Tunturibacter psychrotolerans: one gene and its partner. The protein of the gene in region 2 interacts with the protein of the main gene of each other region in a pairwise test. Links are inferred from orthologs where the notes say so. Each region holds a gene or a part of one and is shown on either strand. Other genes may lie near its edges. The genes, in order: gyrA and gyrB.

What was found.
Region 1: the proteins of gyrB (region 2) and gyrA interact in binary tests that used the Escherichia coli proteins (3 or more experiments, as listed by UniProt). The link is inferred for Tunturibacter psychrotolerans from one-to-one orthologs.

What each region holds. Positions count from the first base shown.
Region 1 is NZ_CP132942.1:289,726-293,448, reverse strand. What follows is about bases 85-3,489. They hold gyrA (DNA gyrase subunit A), read right to left. Parts: upstream 3,189-3,489; coding sequence 285-3,188; downstream 85-284. Other genes in these bases: RBB77_RS01060 (TonB-dependent receptor), read right to left, coding at 3,378-3,489. In the rest of the region: more of RBB77_RS01060, read right to left, coding at 3,490-3,723. UniProt on the Escherichia coli protein: A type II topoisomerase that negatively supercoils closed circular double-stranded (ds) DNA in an ATP-dependent manner to maintain chromosomes in an underwound state.
Region 2 is NZ_CP132942.1:5,580,182-5,583,717, forward strand. Bases 23-3,240 are described here. They hold gyrB (DNA topoisomerase (ATP-hydrolyzing) subunit B), read left to right. Parts: upstream 23-388; coding sequence 389-3,040; downstream 3,041-3,240. Other genes in these bases: RBB77_RS23440 (hypothetical protein), read right to left, coding at 23-97. In the rest of the region: more of RBB77_RS23440, read right to left, coding at 1-22; RBB77_RS23450 (hypothetical protein), read right to left, coding at 3,404-3,536. UniProt on the Escherichia coli protein: DNA gyrase negatively supercoils closed circular double-stranded DNA in an ATP-dependent manner to maintain chromosomes in an underwound state.

The DNA of each region.
Region 1 (3,723 bases), 5.3 Mb from region 2 along the record:
GAGTTCTCCTAACGCGGCAAACCCCATCACCACAGGGCGCGCGACAGCGAAGCGAGAAAAGAATAGCAGCCCCACCCCGACCTCATTCCCAAAAAGGGAACAACCAAAAATAAATCCCCAAAACCTGGCGCATTTTTCGAGCCCCAAAAACTGACTGCTAAAAGACCACGTTCACCACGCAATCCACCACGTTTACACCACCGAATCACCACAAGAAAATGCCCGTTTTTGCCAAAACCCCAGCAAAAACGGGCACGTCCACCCACAAAATAAAAATCACAAAACTACTGCAGCAAAGTTCCCTCTTCCGGCTGAGTCTTAGCCTCCTCCGGAGGAATCACCACAGCAGCCGCCACCTTATCCTGATCCTCAAGATCCAGCAGCTTGACCCCCTGCGTACTACGCCCAGCCGACCTAACACTCTTAGTATCAATGCGAATGATCTTCCCAAACTGGCTGATCACCATCATCTCGGTCGTGTCATCCACCAACTGAATGCTCGTAACCTTGCCAATCTTAGGAGTAGTCTTCATGTTGATAACCCCTTTACCACCACGAGATTGCAGCCGGTACTGGTCAACATCCGTCCTCTTGCCAAACCCATTCTCACTAACCGTCAAAACCAGGCAAGGCGTCAAACCCAGCTGTTTATCAAGCTTTTCAAGCTTCGCCGCAACTTCCGCTGAAGCAACCGGCGCCGCAAGTTCCCCAGGCTCAGCAAGTTCCAGCGGCTGCGCATCAGTCGACACCGTTGCCTCATCGATCGCCGCCTCCACCTGATCCGTAAGCCCCTTCTGAGCAGCACGTTCCAGCCGAGCCTTATTCCGCGCCTCGTTCGAAGGCGTAACCGCCGCCCCAATCACATAGTCGCCCTTCTTCAACGTAATGCCACGATTCCCGGTAGCCGGCCGACCCATCGGACGTAAGTCCTGCTCATTGAACCGGATAGCCATACCATCATGCGTAGCCAGGAAGATCACCTGTTCGCCATCCGTAACCCGCGCAATGATCAACTCATCGTCCTTGTCAATGTTGATAGCGATAATCCCACGCGCCATCACATTCGAAAAGTCCTTCAAAGCCGTCTTCTTCACCGTTCCATTGCGCGTCGCAAACAAGATGTACTTGTTGTCTTCCTCCAGATCCTTGACTGGAAGAATCGTAACGACCTTCTCCCCGGGCTGCAGAGCAACAAGCGAAGCCATCGCCTTACCCTTACCCGCAGCGCCCACGTCCGGAACCTCATACACCTTGAGCCAGTAAACGCGCCCAGTATTGGTGAAGCACAGCAGATACGCATGCGTAGAGTCGATGATGAGCTGCGCGACGAAGTCCTCTTCGCGCGTCTTCATCCCGAGACGCCCAGTGCCACCGCGACGCTGCTGCCTATAAATGGAGATCGGCGTGCGCTTCAGGTAGCCAGTGTTCGACACCGTCACCGCCACCTGCTCGTCTGTGATGAGGTCCTCAAGCTGTAGCTCAGCGGTCTCATCGATGATCTGCGTGCGGCGAGCATCGCCATACTTGTCGCGAATCTCGGTGAGCTCTTTGACAATTACCTTACGCAACTTCGCAGGCGATGCAAGGATCGACTCAAACTCAGTAATGTTGTCGCGGACTTCAGCGAGTTCCTTGAGAAGCTCGTCGATGGAAAGCTGAGTCAGGCGGTAGAGCTGAAGTTCGAGGATAGCGTCGATCTGCTTGTAGCTGAGAATCAGTGTTCCGGTGGCGCTAAACGCCATGTCGACGCCGTATTTAGCCGGATCGAGCGTAACACCGCGAAGCTCAGTTCCGCGAAGGTTGATACGTTTGTTCGAGAAGTAAGAGAACAGATTCTCTCGGGCATCGGCGCGGCTCGAAGACTGACGAATAATCTTGATGACGTTATCGAGATGGTCGAGCGCAATCTGGTAACCGAGCAAAATGTGTTCGCGGTCGCGGGCCTTTGCAAGAAGAAATGCAGTCCGTCGACGAACAACCTCGGTACGGTGATCAAGAAAGGCGCGAATCGCCTGATCGAGCGGCAGTTCTTTTGGCTGACCGTTATGGACAGCCAGGAAGATCATCGAGAACGACTCCTGCATCTGCGTATGCTTGTGCAGCTGATTCAGAACAATCTGGCTCTCTGCACCGCGCTTCAAGCCGATGACGATACGCATGCCATCGCGGTCGGATTCATCACGGAACTCGTCGCGAGCGATATCGGTGATGACGCCCTCATTGACCAACTCGGCGATACGCTCGATGAGCTTCGACTTATTAACCTGATAAGGAATCTCAGTAACGATGATCGCCTGACGACCGCCGGAGATATTCTCAATGCTGCACTTGGCGCGCATCATGAAACGGCCACGGCCGGTGCGGTAAGCGTTAGGAATGTTCGTCTTGCCGAAGAGATAGCCGCCGGTAGGAAAGTCTGGACCGAGAACATGCTCGAGCACCAGATCAAGATCAGACCGGTGATCCTGCGGAGACTTCTGCAGCAGCGAGATACACGCATTCACGATCTCGGTGAGATTGTGCGGCGGAATATTGGTCGCCATGCCGACAGCGATGCCCGAGCTGCCATTGACGATAAGGTTCGGAATCCGCGCTGGCAAAACCGTAGGTTCAAGCGAGGACTCGTCATAGTTGGGCGAGAAGTCGACCGTGTCGTAGTCGATATCGGCAAGCATCTCACCGGCGAGCCGGGTCAGGCGAGATTCGGTATAACGCATCGCCGCAGCGGAGTCGCCATCGACTGAGCCGAAGTTTCCCTGGCCATCTACTAACAGATAGCGAAGAGAAAATGGCTGCGCAAGCCGCACCATGGTGTCGTAGATCGCCGAGTCGCCATGGGGGTGATAGTTACCCATAACATGGCCCACAACCTTGGCGGACTTGGTGTACTTCTTATTGAATTGGAGGCCCATCTCCTGCATGCCGTAAAGGATGCGGCGATGAACGGGCTTGAGACCATCGCGGACATCGGGCAGCGCACGGCCGATGATGACCGACATCGAGTAGTCGAGATACGACCGGCGCATCTCCTCCTCAATATTGATAGAAAGCATGAACGCGGCGCCGCGGCCCTGAACGGTCGAGCCATCTGGAGGAGATCCTGCCGGGGGCGGGTTGTTTGAATTAGCGTCCTGCGGGGAGGGTGCGTTGGGGTTCTTCGGGTCCTGCGGAAACAGATCGTCAGCCATGGTGTACTTCCATGATAAATGCTTGATTCGGCGGGGTAAAGCCGCGCACGAAGGGCATTTCTGGACGGAAAGAGTATGTGCAGAAAACGCGGCACTTACAGGGAATCTAGCGAGGAACAGGTCGCGCAGAATTAAAAAAGAAAGGGACAGGCTTTTGGCCCGTCCCTCAATAAAGGTACTGCAGTTTGGTTAGAAGTTGATCTTCCCAGCGAACTGCAGGAAGCGACGCTCATCGTTCGCGCCACCCGTCACACCGCCCTTGGAGGCTTTGACCGGATACGCGGTTCCTGCGGCATAGGGGCTGCCGGCTGTTTGAGGGTCTGATGCAAAGGGGTTGTTCCCGTACGGTGCGTCCGCGTCTGTGCCGGATTGAGCGACGTCGAGGGTCGCTCCCTGAATGTACAGGTTGTGGTGGTTCGTCACATCGTAGCCCTCAGCCCTGAGCTCAAGATTGACGCCCTCGTGGATGGGGAACTGCTTCGCGATCGAAACGTTGAAGTTATAGGCGCCGGGACCACGGAAAGCGTTACGGGCC
Region 2 (3,536 bases):
CACTGTCGTGGTCGTGATCACAGGCAAAGGCAGAGGTTGAGGCTGAAAGCATTGAGAATCCAACAATCGAGACAGCGATCAAACGGTTCAATTTCATTGGTTCACCTCGGGGGAGTTACGAGCCGAAGCATAGCAAGCCACATGGGTTAGGGGAGTACAACTTTCGGCGCAGCGGAGACGGTTACCAATGGTCTGAGACGTGCTTTGGGGAGGGCTCCTGCTGGGTACCTGGAGCGGCTTTTACCCCTTGTCGCGTGGTATACTTGAGGTACTGAGAAACAGCTCGAAACGTGTATAAAGCGCTGGAACGGCGCGGGTTTTCGCGGGCTGCGCGGACACGGGACGGGCTGAAAATTCTGCAACTTCAGCCACCGCTGAACGGAGATCCATGGCATCGACTGCATTCCCCACCGAAACTGCTCCTCTGGAGCTTGAAGCTGGCAAAATCAAAGACGCTACCGCAAAAGGAAAAGAAGGTGGCGGTTATTCGGCTGAGAACATTACTGTTCTGGAGGGCCTGGCGGCGGTCCGGCTGAGGCCGGCGATGTATATCGGTTCGACCGGCGAGCAGGGGTTGCATCACCTTGTATATGAGGTAGTTGATAACTCGGTCGACGAAGCGCTGGGTGGACACGCGACGAAGATCGATGTGACGATCCACGTCGATAATTCGATTACGGTGGTCGACGATGGCCGTGGGATTCCGGTCGACGACAAGGTAATCAATGGCGAAAAGATGCCGGCGGTACAGGTGGTGCTGACCATGCTGCACGCGGGCGGTAAGTTCGACGCCTCGAACTACAAGGTTTCGGGTGGTTTGCATGGCGTCGGCGTGAGCTGCGTCAATGCTCTGAGCGAGGAGTTTGACGTCGAGATCTGGCGCGACGGTCATGCGTGGGAGCAGGATTATTCGAAGGGTGCACCGATCAGCAAGCTGCGCAAGATGGGCGCCTCGACGCGTAAGGGCACGAAGGTTCATTTTCTGCCGGACAAGTCGATCTTTACGGTGACGGAGTTCAACTACGACACGCTGGCGCAACGGCTGCGGGAGCTCGCCTTTTTGAACAAAGGGCTAGAGATCCATCTGACAGACCAACGCACGACGGACTCGAAGACCGGGGAGTACAAGCACCAGGAGTTCAAGTACATCGGTGGCATTGCGGAGTTCATCAAGCATTTGAATAAAGGCAAGGCAGTGTTGCATGACAAGCCGATCTACATGGAGGCCGAGCGTGATAACGTGGCCATGGAGATTGCGCTGCAGTATAACGACGCCTACTCCGAGACGGTGTTTACGTTTGCCAACAACATCAACACTGTGGATGGTGGAACACATCTGTCGGGCTTCAAGACGGCTCTGACGAGGACGATCAATGCGGCGGGACAGTCGCTGGGGCTGTTCAAGGACGTTAAGGAAAATCTGAGCGGCGATGATGTGCGCGAAGGGCTGGTGGTTGTGATCAGCGTGAAGCTGTCTCAGCCGCAGTTTGAAGGACAGACGAAGGGCAAGCTGAACTCGGATATCGCAGGAACGGTGCAGGCGTTTGTGAATGAGCGGCTGGGAGCGTTTCTGGATCAGAATCCTTCGGTTGCGAAGAAGATTATCAATAAGGCGATCGATGCGGCGCGTGCGCGTGAGGCTGCGCGGAAGGCTCGCGACCTGACTCGGCGTAAAGGTGCTTTGGATGGCGGAGGACTGCCGGGTAAGTTGGCGGATTGTTCGGAGCGGCAGCCGGATCGTTGTGAGCTTTATCTGGTTGAGGGAGAGAGCGCAGGTGGAACGGCCAAGCAGGGTCGTGACCGGAAGTTCCAGGCGATTCTGCCGTTGAAGGGAAAGATTCTGAACGTAGAGAAGGCTCGCTACGATAAGATGCTGGGCCATGAAGAAATTCGCGCGATGATTACTGCGCTGGGTTGCGGCATCGGCAAAGACGACTTCGACGCGAGTAAGCTGCGCTACGGCAAGTTGATTCTGATGACCGATGCGGACGTCGATGGATCGCACATCCGCACGTTGCTGCTGACTTTCTTCTTCCGGCATATGACGGAGTTGATCAAGCGCGGGCATGTGTATATTGCGCAGCCGCCGTTGTATCGGATCAAGAAGGGTAAGTTCGAGCAGTACATCAAGGACGACCGCGAGTATGTAAGCGTGATGGTTAAGCGCGCCTCCGATGGCATGGTGATTCGCTATGGCAAGGACGGCGGTCGGCTTGAAGGTGCGGCGCTGACTAAATACATGGGCCAGCTAAACGACTATCTAGGCTTCTTCGATAAGGTGCAGAAGCGATTGCGGAATGATGACGTGACGCAAGCGTTTGCGGAGCTGTTCGCTCACGAGGGTAAGGATTCTGTGCGACGCGTGGACTTTGAAACGCCCGCGAAGGTCGAGGCCATGCGCGAGCGCCTGGTGGGGATGCAGAAGACCTATCAGTTTAAGAATGTTGGTGATGTCGTGATGGACGAGGAGCACAGAAGCTACTCGGTGAGCTATACCGATGCGCAGGGCGCTGTGAGGACGATTGACTGGGCGCTCGCTTCTGCGCCGGAAAGCCGGCAGATGCTAGCCAAACACGCGCAGATCAAAGAGCAACTGGTAGCACCGTTCTTTATCGAGTATGCAGCAAAGACCAAGGCCGAGGCTGCTGCAGAAGAGGCGGAGGAGATTGCTTCTGAAGAGGGCGTGGCTGAGATCGCTGCGGCTCCGGGAACGGTGGCTGAGGTGAAGCCGAACAAGAGAACGAGCAAGGCGTCGCAGGATCCAGTGGAGAAGAAGACGGCGCGCGATGTGTTCGAGTATGTAATCGAACAGGGCAAGAAGGAGTATCAGGTTCAGCGGTACAAGGGTCTGGGCGAGATGACGGCTCCGCAGCTATGGGAGACGACGATGGATCCGGAACGGCGCACGCTGCTGCAGGTGAAACTCGAAGACATTGCGGCCTGTGAAGAGATTTTTACGACTTTGATGGGCGAGGATGTGGAGAGCCGCCGGAAGTTCATCGAAGAGAATGCACTGGATGTGAAGAACCTGGATATCTAGCTCTGATTTTTTGTCGGTTGACGCATAACCTGGGATTATTGACACATAAAGTGGGATTTTGCGACACATATAGTGAGATAAACCTACTTCAGTCTGTGAATGGTCAGAGTCGGCGGTACTGTAGCTGGAAGCATAAGCTGAAATATCGAAGCAAAAGCTGAAAATATGACGGTCGCTGTAAGTTTCCGGCCTGCTTACGCTGCTGCTTGAACAACGACACTCTGGTGAGGCAAACAGCGACATTGAACAGTAGGTAGCGCGGCCCTGAAAAGGCCAGCGTCGGCGGTTCGATCCCGTCTCCGGCCACCACATTTTCAATAACTTACAAGCTGGACCAATTTCGCAAAGAGGCTCTCCGAGCACCTAATTGCTTTCGAAATCTATGGCTGCCAGAAGCGCCGCACGGTATCCGGCGTAGCCTGATCGCAGATCTTCGACAGTCCGGTCGCACTTGACATCTGGAATAACGCCGATGTTCTCAATGTACGTACCGTTC